DNA from 3 places in the Pectobacterium atrosepticum genome. Region 2 is predicted to be linked to each of the others. Evidence: riboswitches for the same ligand, from Rfam matches in the RefSeq annotation. Region 2 holds a riboswitch; each other region holds the start of a gene.

Region 1 (4,568 bases), 1.8 Mb from region 2:
TCTGCTGCTTGCCATTGAACATTCTCAGTTTGCCGTCCAACGCGGACGGCAAGCCTGCCAGCAGTTTGATTGCTTCCAGCGCCTGAAGTGTGCCAATCACACCGACCACCGGACCAAGCACGCCAGCAGTACGACAGTTGCGCTGCGGTTCGGCGGTATCGGGGTACAGGCAGGCGTAGCAGCCAGAGTGATAAGGCGGCGTGAAGACCGTGAGTTGACCGCTGAAACCGACGGCGCTACCGCTGATCAGCGGCTTGCCAGCCCCTACGCAGGCGGCGTTAACCGCATGGCGGGTTATCATGTTGTCGCTGCAATCCAGTACCAGATCGACACGGCTGACGGCGTTGTGTAACGCGTCACCGCTTAGCCTTTCGGTAATAGCAATCGCTTCTGAATGTGGGTTTAACGCCTGTAGCTGACGCTGTGCCAACACCGCTTTGGGCTGGTCGGTTTCGCTGGTGCGATACAGAATCTGGCGTTGCAGGTTGCTGATATGCAGCGAGTCATCGTCGGCAAGCAGTAGCGTGCCGACTCCTGCGGCGGCAAGATAGAGTGAGGCGGGCGAGCCCAGTCCACCTAGCCCTACCAGCAGAACGCGGGCAGCTTTGAGCTTCTCCTGACCTTCCGGGCCAATATCTTCCAGCATCAGTTGACGGCTGTAGCGCATGAACTCGCTATCGCTCAGTCCCGCAGGCGTTGGAGGGTGATTAGTTACCATTTCATGCCTCCCGTCCCTCAATCATCTTGAGCAGCGTCGCCGTGGCTTGCCGCCAGTCTGGTGCCTGAGTAATGGCGCTGACGACGGCAATGCTGCCGACGCCCGTTGCCAGCACCGCAGGCACTCTGTCGATGCTGATCCCACCGATTGCCACCGTGGGAAAACGGCCTTGCAGATCGGCGATGTGTCGGGTCAGTTCGGCCAACCCCTGCGGCGCAGAAGGCATATCTTTGGTCTGCGTGGGGAAAATATGCCCGAGTGCGATGTAGGACGGGTTTATTGCTACTGCACGCGCCAGTTCACGATCGTAGTGCGTAGAGACGCCTAAGCGCAGGCCGGCTTTTTTAATCGCAGCCAGATCGGCTGTATCCAGATCTTCCTGACCCAGATGTACGCCATACGCCTGATGCTTTACTGCCAATGTCCAGTAGTCATTGATGAAGAGCTGAGCCTGATAGCGACTACCCAATGCGATCGCTTGGATCACATCGGTTTCGGCTTGTTCATCTGACCGATCTTTGATTCTTAGCTGGATCGTTTTCACCCCGACACCGAGCAGGCGTTCGATCCACTCCACGCTATCGACAACAGGATAGAGCCCCAGCCGCTGTGCCGTTGGGGCAAAAGGCGTCGAGTCCGTCATTTGCTTTCCTCGGCTTGTAGGCTGGTGGCGCTGTGATAAAGCTCGCTGCCACGAGAGCGGAATTCCTGCGACATCTCAGCCATGCCAATTTCAATCGGTTTGGCTTCCGTTTCCTGTTTCGCGGCGTAATCGCGCACTTCCTGTGAGATTTTCATCGAACAGAATTTAGGACCGCACATGGAACAGAAGTGGGCGACTTTACCGGATTCTTGCGGCAACGTTTCATCGTGGTAGGCGCGTGCCGTTTGCGGATCGAGTGCCAGATTGAACTGATCTTCCCAACGGAATTCGAAGCGCGCTTTAGACATGGCGTTATCACGGATTTGAGCGCCGGGGTGACCCTTCGCAAGATCGGCCGCGTGGGCGGCGATCTTGTAGGTAATCAGCCCTTGCTTGACGTCTTCTTTGTTCGGCAAGCCGAGATGCTCTTTCGGTGTCACGTAACAGAGCATCGCACAACCGAACCAGCCGATCATGGCGGCACCGATGCCAGAGGTAAAGTGATCGTAACCCGGTGCAATATCTGTGGTTAGCGGGCCGAGTGTGTAGAACGGCGCTTCGTGACAGTGCTCCAGCTCTTCGGTCATGTTGCGGCGGATCATCTGCATCGGAACGTGCCCGGGGCCTTCGATCATTACCTGTACGTCGTATTCCCAGGCAATTTTGGTTAGCTCACCCAGTGTATGCAGCTCGGCAAACTGCGCTTCGTCATTGGCATCCTGAATGGAGCCTGGGCGTAAGCCGTCACCCAGCGACAGCGCGACATCATAAGCGGCGCAGATTTCACAGATTTCGCGGAAGTGTTCGTACAGGAAGCTCTCTTTGTGATGCGACAGGCACCACTTCGCCATGATGGAACCCCCGCGCGAGACGATGCCGGTCAGGCGTTTGGCCGTCATCGGGACGTAGCGCAACAGCACGCCAGCATGGATGGTGAAATAGTCCACCCCTTGCTCGGCCTGTTCCAGTAGCGTATCGCGGAACATTTCCCAGTTCAGGTTTTCCGCCACGCCGTTCACTTTCTCCAGCGCCTGATAGATTGGCACTGTCCCGATTGGCACCGGACTGTTACGCAGAATCCACTCGCGAGTCTCGTGAATATAGCGTCCGGTCGAGAGATCCATCACCGTATCCGCGCCCCAACGGGTAGACCAGACCAGCTTTTCCACCTCTTCTTCGATGGAGGACGTCACGGCGGAGTTACCAATATTGGCGTTAACTTTCACCAGAAAATTGCGGCCGATAATCATCGGTTCCGATTCTGGGTGATTGATGTTTGAGGGAATAATAGCGCGCCCGGCAGCCACTTCCTGACGGACGAATTCCGGCGTGATGTTTTCCGGCAGGAGGGCACCGAAACTTTGGCCCGGATGCTGTTGGCGCAGAACTTCGCCGCGAATGCGCTCGCGTCCCATATTTTCGCGAATAGCGATAAATTCCATTTCGGGGGTAATCATGCCCTGTCGCGCATAGTGAAGCTGGGTGACGCGTTTGCCTGTTTTGGCACACAGCGGTCGTGGCAAATGTTCGAAGCGCAGATGATCCAGACCAGCATCCGCCATGCGCTGTTGGGTGAAATCGGAGCTGACGCCGGATAACGCTTCGGTGTCGTGACGTTCTGCAATCCAACTGGCACGCAGCTTCGCTAACCCAACGCGGACATCGGGTTGCGCGGCGGGGTCGCCATAAGGCCCTGATGTATCATAAACCGGGATCGGCTCATTGGGTTCGTATTGGGGATCGTCTTTGCTGCCGCCGAGTAGCGTCGGGCTGAGCTGAATCTCCCGCATCGGTACGGCGATGTCGTCACGCGAGCCCGCAAGGTAAATACGTTTTGAATTGGGAAAGGCGGTTCCCTGTAAAGTTTCAATAAACCGCTGAGCGGCAGCACGCTGTTCACGGCGACTTGGTTTTGACGATGTGGATGGCTCTTGTGTTGCAGACAAGGGGTTGATAGACAATGGTTCTGTAGACATAGCAAGTTCCTGTAATGCGTAAAGGGAAGATTGCTTGTCTGGAGCCCGGAGGGAGTAATAATGATATTAAGCATCAGGGTAGGTATGTAGAAATACACAGCCTTGGGCTCAATGAGGTGCATTACTCTTGTTCCCTTCGCAGGTATTAACCCGATCAGGTTCCGCGGATCCCGAATTAACGGTCTCAGCCTGTGCGCTCATAGGTTCCGTAAAAACGAAACACAAGCACGCTAGGCACTCCGACAAGATTTGCCCGTCTCTTAAACGGGCGAATAAAACCCCTACACTGTATGACGGCAAAACGCGGATGTCAAAGCGTGCCGATTTTACCTGTACAGCGTGTGATGATGGTCTTAAATAACGTCAAATGATGGCTAGTTATCGTAAACCTGCTTGATCATGTTGTCTTCTAACGTAAAACGCTCTTCTAATGCTTCGCCGACGCTGGAAAGTGCCTGCTGGAATTCGATGCAGTTATCGTGGTCGATGGCGGCCGCCAGGTGGCTATCGTAAAACGTCATGATTTGCTGCGTGTTATTTTGCAGGGCGAAGTCGAGCTGGGTGGAAAGTGCTAATACTTGTTCGCTGTGGGTCGCTGCTTCATGCAGCATTTTTTCATATAAATGAAAGTGGCCTGTTGAAAGATAGTCCACCAGATTCTGGCAAAAATTATCCAATGCCTCTTCATCCAAAAGAGAAAGCGCTTCCTTATTCGGCTTGATGCCAACCAGATGATAGTAAGCCACCAGAAGCTGCTTACGCGCTTGTAGCCATTGGTCGATTAACGCATTATTGCCACCAACGTATTCAGTCAGACTTTGTAGCTGGTTTAGCATTGTTGACTCCGTGAACGGTAAGAACTAACTGAAATCCCAGTTATAAAACTTATGTAATCACTCTGAATGTAAAATGCCAGTGAAGTGGCAGTGGAGCAATAAAAAGATATGGAACAGACGCTAAAAGGTGATGAAACCGGCTGGTGGGTCGTTAGCGATGCGGTACAAATCTGGATGCCTCAAGGAGAATTGCCACTCGGAACGGCTACAGAGTGGTCGTTACAGGGGAAAACAGCTCGTCAAATCGGTGAATGGCAAGGGCAGCTTGCCTGGCTGGTGTGTCAGGGTCGGGATACTGATATGGCATCGGTTCGCCAACTGCTCGATCAGGACGTGGGTTTATTCCAACTAGCGGGGCGAGGCGTACAGCTGGCTGAGTTCTATCGATCTCATCG
Region 2 (4,568 bases):
GCCGCGCCACGGCGATTGATATCGCTAAAGTGAACGACAGCCACTATTTCATCAATATGGCGACGGGCGGATTTGCCACGCGCATTACCACTGAAACACCCGCCAAGATGAAAGCCGCGCTGGGGAGTGCCTCTTACGTGCTACACGCGCTCTTTCGCATGGATATGCTGCAAGCCGAGCGCTGTGAGATTCACGGGCCGGATTTTCACTGGTCGGGCGATACACTGGTTATCGCGGTAGGGAATGGCCGTCAGGCAGGCGGCGGACAGCAGCTTTGCCCTGAGGCGCTGATCAACGATGGGCTGCTGGAACTGAGCGTGCTGTCGGCAACGGAGTTGCTGCCTAATATGCTTCAGGCCTGGTTTACCGGCAGCGAAAACCAGAACATGATTTCCGCGACCCTGCCTTGGCTGGAGATCACCGCCCCGGACGATATGACATTTAATTTGGACGGCGAGCCGCTCACCGCCAAACGCTTCCGCATTGAGGTGCTTCCCGCAGCGATTCACTGTCGGTTACCGCCCCAGTGTTCGCTGCTGGAATAGCGGCGCGTTTAGATTACTCTCGCTTCAGGCGATTACTGTTTGCCAGATACAGCGTCACTACCAGCAACAGGATCGCCGCGGAATACACCAGCGTATCCGACGGGCTTTTGTGATCGACAATAATCAGGCGAATGATGGCCGTAATGCCGATGTAGATAAAATAGCGCAGCGGGAAATGATAGCCAGACTGGAAATACTTCACGATCAGCGCAATAAACTCAAAATAAAGGAAATAGATCACGATGCCTTCTATCAGCTGATAGGAGGAATCTTTCTCGCTGGAGATCAACAACACCTTCGCCAGATGAAACGTTTCCTTAACTAAAAAAATCACCAGAATGGTTGCCAGCGCCAACAGGCCGATATTGAGTATCGTCTGAAGCGCCTTGGCAGCCATCGCACTGCGAGCAGAACCTGCCATATGTTATCCCCACACCCTATTTCATATTAACGCCAAGATTTCAGAGCAAAATAACCGGACACACTCGCACTGTCACGCCGAAATACGCTTAATTTAGTTTGAAATTACTGACAAAGATGTCGCGCAAAGTACAAGTCGATTTACTTATACCCGTCATACGTCAAACGATAGGAAAGCCGCAGCTCGAATTATTTAGGGCTCACCACCAGTGATGGAAGTGATGAACAGGGCCGATTCCGTGCCCGACCTCCAGCGTGTCGGCCTGCTGTAACGCCTGCTGTAAATACGCCTTCGCCACCTTAACCGTCTCGCCCCAGCTATCGTGACGTGGCCGCAGTGCCGCCAGCGCGGCAGAAAGCGTGCAGCCAGTGCCGTGCGTATGACGCGTATTCACGCGCGGGGAGCTAAAGCGCTGCGGTTCATCCTGTCGACTGAACAGCCAGTCCGGACTTTCCGCTTCACTAAGGTGACCGCCTTTCATCAACACCGCCTGACAACCCATCGCCAGCAGCGCTTCCCCCTGCTCACGCATTTCCCGCTCGTTAGCGGCGGGTGACGTATTCAGCAGCGCTGCGGCTTCCGGCAGGTTGGGCGTAATCAGAGAAACCAGCGGCAGCAGCTCACGACGGATCGATTCTACCGCCTCCGGCGCGAGTAGCGGATCGCCACTTTTCGCCAACATAACGGTGTCCAGCACCACGAAAGGCACGGCGTAATGGCGCAGGCGTTCAGCAACAGTTTCGACAATATCAGTCTGCGCCAGCATCCCAATCTTGGCGCTATCGATACGCACATCACTCAGCACGGAATCTAACTGCGCTGCGACAAAATCCGGTTCAATCCGGTAGACGGACTGCACGCCACGCGTATTTTGTGCCACCAGTGCGGTAATGACCGACGTGCCATAAGCGCCCAACGCGGAAAACGCTTTTAAATCCGCCTGAATACCCGCCCCACCGCTCGGATCGGTACCCGCAATCGTCAACGCATTGATACGCTTCATGCCAGCTCCTCCGCGCGTAGGGTATAGAGTCGATCGAGGAAATTAGGGATAAAACTTCCTGTGCCTTGTGACACTGAAGCCGCCTGCTGCCCCGCTAATGCCATGACATAGCATGCTGCCGCCACGTGGGATAAGCGGTCACCTTCCAGAGAAGAAAACCCCGCGACCACCGCCGACAGTGCGCAGCCCGTACCGACCACGCGCGTCATCATGCTATCGCCGCCGGTTACCGCGATATCACGCTCACCGTCCGTGACATAATCCACCGCGCCGGTCACCGCAACAATCGTCCCCACCTGCCGAGCTAACTCTCGCGCTGCAGGGAGTGCTACCAGTGAATCATCAGCACTATCCACGCCCCGTCCTTGTGCAGCTAACCCAGCAAGCACCATGATTTCAGACGCATTACCGCGAATCGCCGCTGGTTTCCATGTCAGCAATTCTCGGCAAAATTCAGTACGAAAGGTTAAACCGCCTACGGCAACCGGATCGAGCACCCACGGCGTACCCGCCTGATGTGCGCTGTTTACGGCCGCACGCATCGCTTCAGCGCGCGTACGCTCTAGCGTCCCGACATTAATCAGCAGCGCATCCGCCACCGCGCTGAACTGCGCAGCTTCTTCAGGATCGACTACCATTGCAGGCGACGCATTCAGTGCCAACAGCACATTAGCAGTAAAAGATTGCACCACATCGTTGGTCAAGCAGTGCACCAGCGGAGCAGCAGAACGAAATTGGGTAAGTGATGTTGCTGCCTGAGCGGCAGAAAAGTCGGCGGGTTGCGTGTTCATAGGTCTCCCAACCGGCGTGGAAGAAGGCGGCAACCGGTGGGATACCGTGACTTCCCTACGCTGGCATTATCCAGATCAGGTGGTACGGGTATTTCTCAGCCTTCACAAAGAAGGGCACCCCGAGTCATGTACTTAGAGCCATCCCAGTAGGCGTTATTGGTGCAGCCAGTTTGGACGCGGACAGCGCGCAGAAACCGGAGCGTACACGTAGTACGTGAGGATTATTCGCTACACTCACCCTTCGGGCCGCCCCAAGGGGCGTTCAAACGCAATTGCGTTTGTGCGAGCACTGCCCAGGTTCAAAATGGCAAACGAAATAGCCCTAATGGGATAGGATCTTACGCTTTGCAGCATAAGTAAGTGCCCCCCGTAAAGCAAGCGCTAGCCCGCTCTACTCCGGCGTTGACACAAAATGAAAAACCACAGGCACGTTGTGACATAGAGAAAAACGTCATAACCCTTTAGACTGGTTAATCAAACCCATACTGAGGAAATTGTGATGACGATAATCAAGAGTTATGCCGCACCGGAAGCAGGCGCAGCGCTGGAGTTGTATGAGTTTGATGCGGGTGAACTGCAGGCGGAAGATGTCGAAGTCGTGGTTGATTACTGCGGCGTGTGCCATTCCGATCTCTCGATGATCGATAACGAATGGGGAATGTCGAGCTATCCGCTGGTTGCCGGGCATGAAGTAATTGGTCGTGTGCACGCGTTGGGTGACGCGGCGAAGAACAAAGGATTAAAGATTGGTCAGCGCGTCGGCATTGGCTGGACGGCACGCAGCTGTGGGCACTGCGATGCCTGTATCAGCGGCAGCCAAACCAACTGTCAGCAAGGCAGCGTGCCAACGATTCTGAACAAAGGCGGTTTTGCCGATAAGATCCGAGCGAACTGGCAATGGGCTATCCCGCTTCCTGATTCCATTGATATCGAATCGGCGGGTCCGCTACTGTGCGGCGGCATCACCGTCTTCAAACCGCTGTTAATGCACCATGTCACTGCGACCAGCCGCGTCGGCGTGATCGGTATCGGCGGTCTGGGGCATATTGCGATTAAGCTCCTGCATGCGATGGGCTGTGAGGTCACGGCGTTCAGCTCAAACCCGTCCAAAGAGCAGGAAGTGTTGGCGATGGGTGCCGATAAAGTCGTCAACAGTCGCGATCCGCAGGCGCTGACCGCACTGGCAGGCCAGTTCGATCTGATCATCAACACCGTGAGCGTCGATCTGGAATGGCAACCCTACTTCAACGCGCTCGCCTACAACGGGAAGTTCCATACCGTCGGCGCAGTAATGAAGCCATTTAGCGTTCCAGCCTTTACGCTCATCGCGGGCGACCGCAGCGTTTCTGGTTCTTCTACTGGCTCACCGCATGAGCTGCGTTCTCTGATGAAGCTCTCCGCACGTGCCAACGTGAAGCCACAGACGGAACTGTTCCCAATGTCGAAAATCAACGATGCTATCCAGCACGTACGTGACGGCAAAGCCCGTTATCGCGTTGTACTGAAAGCTGATTTTTAATCGGTAAAGACGCCTGAGCGATCGGGCGTCTGCTTTTTGCACATGAGTCAGATTAACGTCATTCTCTTGGCAACACCGCTCGGCACCACGCTACTGAATGTATTCAACAGGTTTCATGATAGGATTGAAAGGTGATACAAGAGGAGATCCGCAATGCCTTTTAAAGAGTATGACCATGATTTTATCGATAAAAATAAGAAGGCGTCCTCGTCAGTAAGGCTTGCCCTTTTATTGTCTGTGTTAATCATTATATTTAATCTCCTGTTCTTCAAGCACCGCGACTTTCAGG
Region 3 (4,568 bases), 670 kb from region 2:
GGACGAGCCGGAAGAAATGCCAGTGTCTGTCCAATTCCAGTCTGATGATTCCCACCATGAACAGCTGGAAAGCCGAATGGAAGAAGGCGGTTATTTCCTGTTATTCGACAAACGATCGCCGCTGAACCAGCGTCCAGAAGCGCTGCGATGGCTAAGACAGGTATTTAACCCTATTTCGCTACTCAGCCACGCCAATACCAGCAACCAGCGCGACTGGTCACCCGCCTATAGCCTGCTGCCACGCTGGCATCACCATCATCCCGATACGCCACAGTCCATTCCCGATGGACTAACCGACGTCACGCTCACGTTCTATCAGGAACACCCAGAGTACCGGATATTAAGCGAGATTATGCGCACGCTGCTGGCACAACAGGGCGTTACCCTACATCTTCAGACCATCAGTTACGAAGATTGGTATCAGGGCAATGCCGAGAGCGATATCTGGTTTGGCAGCCTGAATTGTTATCTGCCGCTCGAATTCTCGCTGTTCGCCATGCTCTATGAGTTGCCACTGGTGCAACATTGCCTGAATGACGACCTAGATACTGATGCACAGCAGTGGCGTAGCCATACGTTACCAATGGCGGAATGGTGTGAAAAGCTCATCAAGAGTGGGCAACTGCATCCGTTATTGCACCACTGGCTGCAACTTCAAGGGCAGCGCAGCATGCGCGGCGTCAGGATGAATATGCTGGGCTGGTTTGATTTTAAATCCGCCTGGTTCGCGCCGCCGGAACGCTGACTGCATTTGGAAAAAGTGCGGGGCACGTTGAATAGCTCCGCACGTTTCTGTCTATTTTTGCAACTGCATCCGTAAGAAATGCTCGACGTCGACCGTCTCGTAACCCTTACGTTCATTGAACGTGCCGGATTTGTCCCACCACATCCCCTCTCCCAAAGCAAACGCGGCCCGATAGCGTGCCATTGCGTCATCTGGAGCCACTTTCAGATCCCTGCGCAATTTGTCCAGAGTCCATAGTGTCTTCTCAAAGACCTTCCCCGTGACACGTTCAACGACATCGGCAAGTTGCCCGTATGAGATCGTGTCACCTGCCACGTAGACAACCTCATTAACCCATCGTGGTTCGGCCAACAAGATTTCAGTCGTGAGCCAGCCAATGTCTTCGGGGATCGTCACGGTCACTTTCGTATCCCAACTTCCCAGACCGTGAAGGATTCCGCGTTCCAGATCCACCACATTGAAGGCGGGCTCAAACAGGAAACTCGTGAACATACCGGTCGAAACGATCACCCATTCGGTACCCAGTTGGCTACGTAGCAACTGTCTCACGTCGTACTGCTCATCAAAAACCGGATGGCCACTTTTTCGCCCCACGACGTCATAATCAACACCGAATTGCCAAGGGAAATAGCGCGTGACATTGGCAGCCAACACAGCTCTGGTTATTTTCATTTGAGTGCCCGGCCCTGCTACGAATCCCGAACAGTTCAATACCGTCTTATAATGCTTGAAAAGCCCCGTCAGAGCGTATTCATCAGAGGCCAGATCGAACCCGATAACGTCAACCCCTAGTGCACGGAGTTCGCTCAGTGTTGCCATACCCTGCTCCGACGGATCGTTAACGGTGTCCGGTGAGACGAGTACCGTGACCGACAACGGCAAGGCTCGCGCACGCGGTGCAAGAGCACGCAATACCGCCATACCGAGTTGCCCTGCGCCAAGTACAAGAATATCTTTCAATACTGTTCCGCTGTCATTCACGCCTTAATTCCTTCAAAATTTCAAATTATCTCTATCACAGGGAGTGATGAACGTCCCTATGCATTCAGTGTGCTAACATGCCCTTGGTCTGATAATACTTGTCAGCACAAGGATATTTAGAGTTCGAGTGTCATGTTATACAAAAATGTGAAGATGATAAGATTCAGCCCCATCACTTCATAATTTGAAAAAATCAAACGATAAGGTGATATAGCTGCTAATACGGCAGTACGTCTTATCAACGTTTCATCGCAAATGGGGAGACATCATCGTATGGATCGGTTTCAGGCCATGGAAACATTTATCCGTGTGGTCGATGCGGGTAGTTTCAAAAAAGCGGCGGAAACCCTGCATGTTCTGCCATCCACCGTCACCCGTAGCATCAAAGAACTCGAATCACATCTCGGCGCTCGGTTACTCAACCGAACGACGCGAGCACTCAGTATTACGGATGTTGGCCTGCGCTATTACGACAGTTGCAAAGCGATCTTGCGGGATGTGCACGCGGCGGAAAGCGTAACGGCACAGCAAAAGGAGGAACTACAGGGAACGATCAGAATCGGGGCGACACCTTCTCTGGTCAAAAATTTCCTTATCCCGGCACTACCCGACTTCTGTGAACGTCATCCTGGAATAAGGTTGGACTTCCACCTGGGTGATGCCACTGTGGATATTGTCCAGCAAGGTATCGATTGTGTCATCAGAACCGGAGAACCGCCGTTATCGCGACTGGTCGCACGGCGACTCGGTACGTTCCAGTGGCATATCTGCGCTTCCCCACGCTATCTTGAACAGCATGGACACCCCACAACGGTGGACTCGCTCAAAGAGCATACCGCAGTGGGATATACCCACAGCCGGACAGGTCGTTCAACGAGTTGGGGGTTTCACGATGAGGCACACACCGTAGCGATTCCGCGAGCAGGACAGATCAGCGTAAATGACACCGATGCGTATGTCGCCGCAGGCGTAGCCGGTCTGGGCCTACTACGCATTGCCAGCTATATGGTACGCCAGCAACTCTCTGATGGACATCTTGTCAGGCTGCTTCCTGATATCGGATCACCGCTTGAACCTATTTTCATCCTCTACCCGCAAAGCCGCCACCTTTCGCCTGCTATCCGCGCCTTTATCGACTGGTGTACCGCGCTAATCGAGAAGGAAGCCGTGAAATGGTGAATGTCCACAAACAGAACAACCAAGGTCATTACGTTAAACGAAATTGTGCACGTACTGCGGTCACACCACAGCGTCCAAGTGTGCATATAAGCTTGGTTCGCGCCGCCGGAACACTGAGAGCCTTTCGCTACCCGACTTAACCCTTTACAATGAGCCGTTCTCAACGGGGTGCGGAGAATTTTTCGCTGAGAAGATACCCGTCGAACCTGATCCGGTTAATACCGGCGAAGGGATTTGAGAGTGCGGCTTATTGCTGCCTCGAAGTCCTTTGCCACCCTATGATTCTCAGGAGTGCAAAGTGTTAAATCAATTATTACAACGTTCAGCCATCGTGCTGAAAACCAGCCTGCCTTGTCTGTTACTGCTCTCAGCATCCGCTTTCGCCAAGCCCGCCCTTACCGTTTATACCTATGACTCGTTCGCTTCCGAGTGGGGTCCAGGCCCCGTCATCAAGACCGCGTTTGAAAAAGAGTGCGAGTGCGAACTGAATTTCGTCGCGCTGGAGGATGGCGCATCGTTGCTGAATCGTCTGCGTATGGAAGGCAAAAATAGCAAAGCGGACATCATTCTGGGGCTGGACAACAACCTGTTGCAGGCTGCTGAGCAAACCGGCCTGTTTACGCCACACGGTCAGGACACTAGCGCCGTTACGGTGCCGGGCGGCTGGAGCAATAAAACGTTCATCCCTTACGACTACGGCTATTTCGCGTTTGTGTATAACAAAGACACGCTGAAGAACCCACCGACAAGCCTGCATGAACTGGTGGACAGCAACGCGCCGTGGAAAGTGATCTATCAGGACCCGCGCACCAGCACACCGGGATTAGGTTTGCTGCTGTGGATGCAGAAAGTGTACGGCAACGATGCGCCGCAAGCTTGGCAGAAGCTAGCGAAAAAAACCGTTACCGTGACCAAAGGCTGGAGTGAAGCCTACGGTTTGTTTCTGAAAGGGGAAGCCGATCTGGTACTGAGCTATACCACGTCACCGGCCTATCACATCATCGAAGAGAAGAAAGACAACTACGCGGCAGCCACCTTTAGCGAAGGGCATTACCTGCAAATTGAAATCGCCGGGCAGTTGGCTTCCAGCAAAAATCCTGAGCTGGCAAAACGCTTTATGCAGTTCATCCTGAGCCCAACCTTCCAGCAGGCGATCCCCACCACCAACTGGATGTATCCGGCGGTGAAAACCGAACTGCCAGCAGGCTTCGCGACGCTCGCGGTTCCTGAAAAAGCCATGCAGTTCAGCGCGCAGGAAGTCGCCGATCAAAGGACGCAGTGGATTCAGGCATGGCAACGCGCCGTCAGCCACTGATCGGCGGACGTCTGTGGCCAGGGCTACTGGCCACCACGCTGTTAATTTCCGTTGCCGTACTGGCTTTTGGCGCACTGTGGATACAGGCACCAGAAAGCCAGTGGCGCACGCTATGGCATGACAGCTATCTCTGGCATGTCATTCGGTTTACCTTCTGGCAGGCCTTTCTCTCTGCGCTGTTTTCTACCGTTCCGGCAATTTTTCTTGCCAGAGCGCTATATCGGCGGCGCTTCCCCGGCCACCGCTGGCTGCTACGCCTGTGCGCGATGACGCTAGTGCTGCCCGTACTGGTAGCCGTTTTTGGCCTGCTCAGCGTGTATGGCCGACAAGGCTGGCTGGCCTCTGCGC

Evidence for each region. Region 2 has a riboswitch for thiamine pyrophosphate ahead of thiM (hydroxyethylthiazole kinase). Riboswitches for the same ligand answer to the same signal wherever they lie in the genome.
Region 1: it holds a riboswitch for thiamine pyrophosphate, as region 2 does, so the genes downstream of both, thiC (phosphomethylpyrimidine synthase ThiC) here and thiM (hydroxyethylthiazole kinase) in region 2, are expected to answer to the same signal.
Region 3: it holds a riboswitch for thiamine pyrophosphate, as region 2 does, so the genes downstream of both, thiB (thiamine ABC transporter substrate binding subunit) here and thiM (hydroxyethylthiazole kinase) in region 2, are expected to answer to the same signal.

What each region holds. Positions count from the first base shown of each region.
Region 1 is NZ_CP009125.1:273,337-277,904, forward strand. It holds gene GZ59_RS01225 (HesA/MoeB/ThiF family protein) at 1-718, opposite strand, end outside; gene thiE (thiamine phosphate synthase) at 720-1,361, opposite strand; gene thiC (phosphomethylpyrimidine synthase ThiC) at 1,358-3,337, opposite strand; TPP riboswitch at 3,452-3,589, opposite strand; gene rsd (sigma D regulator) at 3,712-4,173, opposite strand; gene nudC (NAD(+) diphosphatase) at 4,282-4,568, shown strand, end outside.
Region 2 is NZ_CP009125.1:3,498,999-3,503,566, forward strand. It holds gene yegS (lipid kinase YegS) at 1-545, shown strand, start outside; gene psiE (phosphate-starvation-inducible protein PsiE) at 559-966, opposite strand; gene thiD (bifunctional hydroxymethylpyrimidine kinase/phosphomethylpyrimidine kinase) at 1,166-1,969, opposite strand; gene thiM (hydroxyethylthiazole kinase) at 1,966-2,760, opposite strand; TPP riboswitch at 2,796-2,892, opposite strand; gene ahr (NADPH-dependent aldehyde reductase Ahr) at 3,260-4,279, shown strand; gene GZ59_RS15475 (GGDEF domain-containing protein) at 4,433-4,568, shown strand, end outside.
Region 3 is NZ_CP009125.1:4,164,734-4,169,301, forward strand. It holds gene sgrR (HTH-type transcriptional regulator SgrR) at 1-745, shown strand, start outside; gene GZ59_RS18410 (aromatic alcohol reductase) at 797-1,726, opposite strand; gene GZ59_RS18415 (LysR family transcriptional regulator) at 2,000-2,905, shown strand; TPP riboswitch at 3,060-3,156, shown strand; gene thiB (thiamine ABC transporter substrate binding subunit) at 3,237-4,220, shown strand; gene thiP (thiamine/thiamine pyrophosphate ABC transporter permease ThiP) at 4,196-4,568, shown strand, end outside.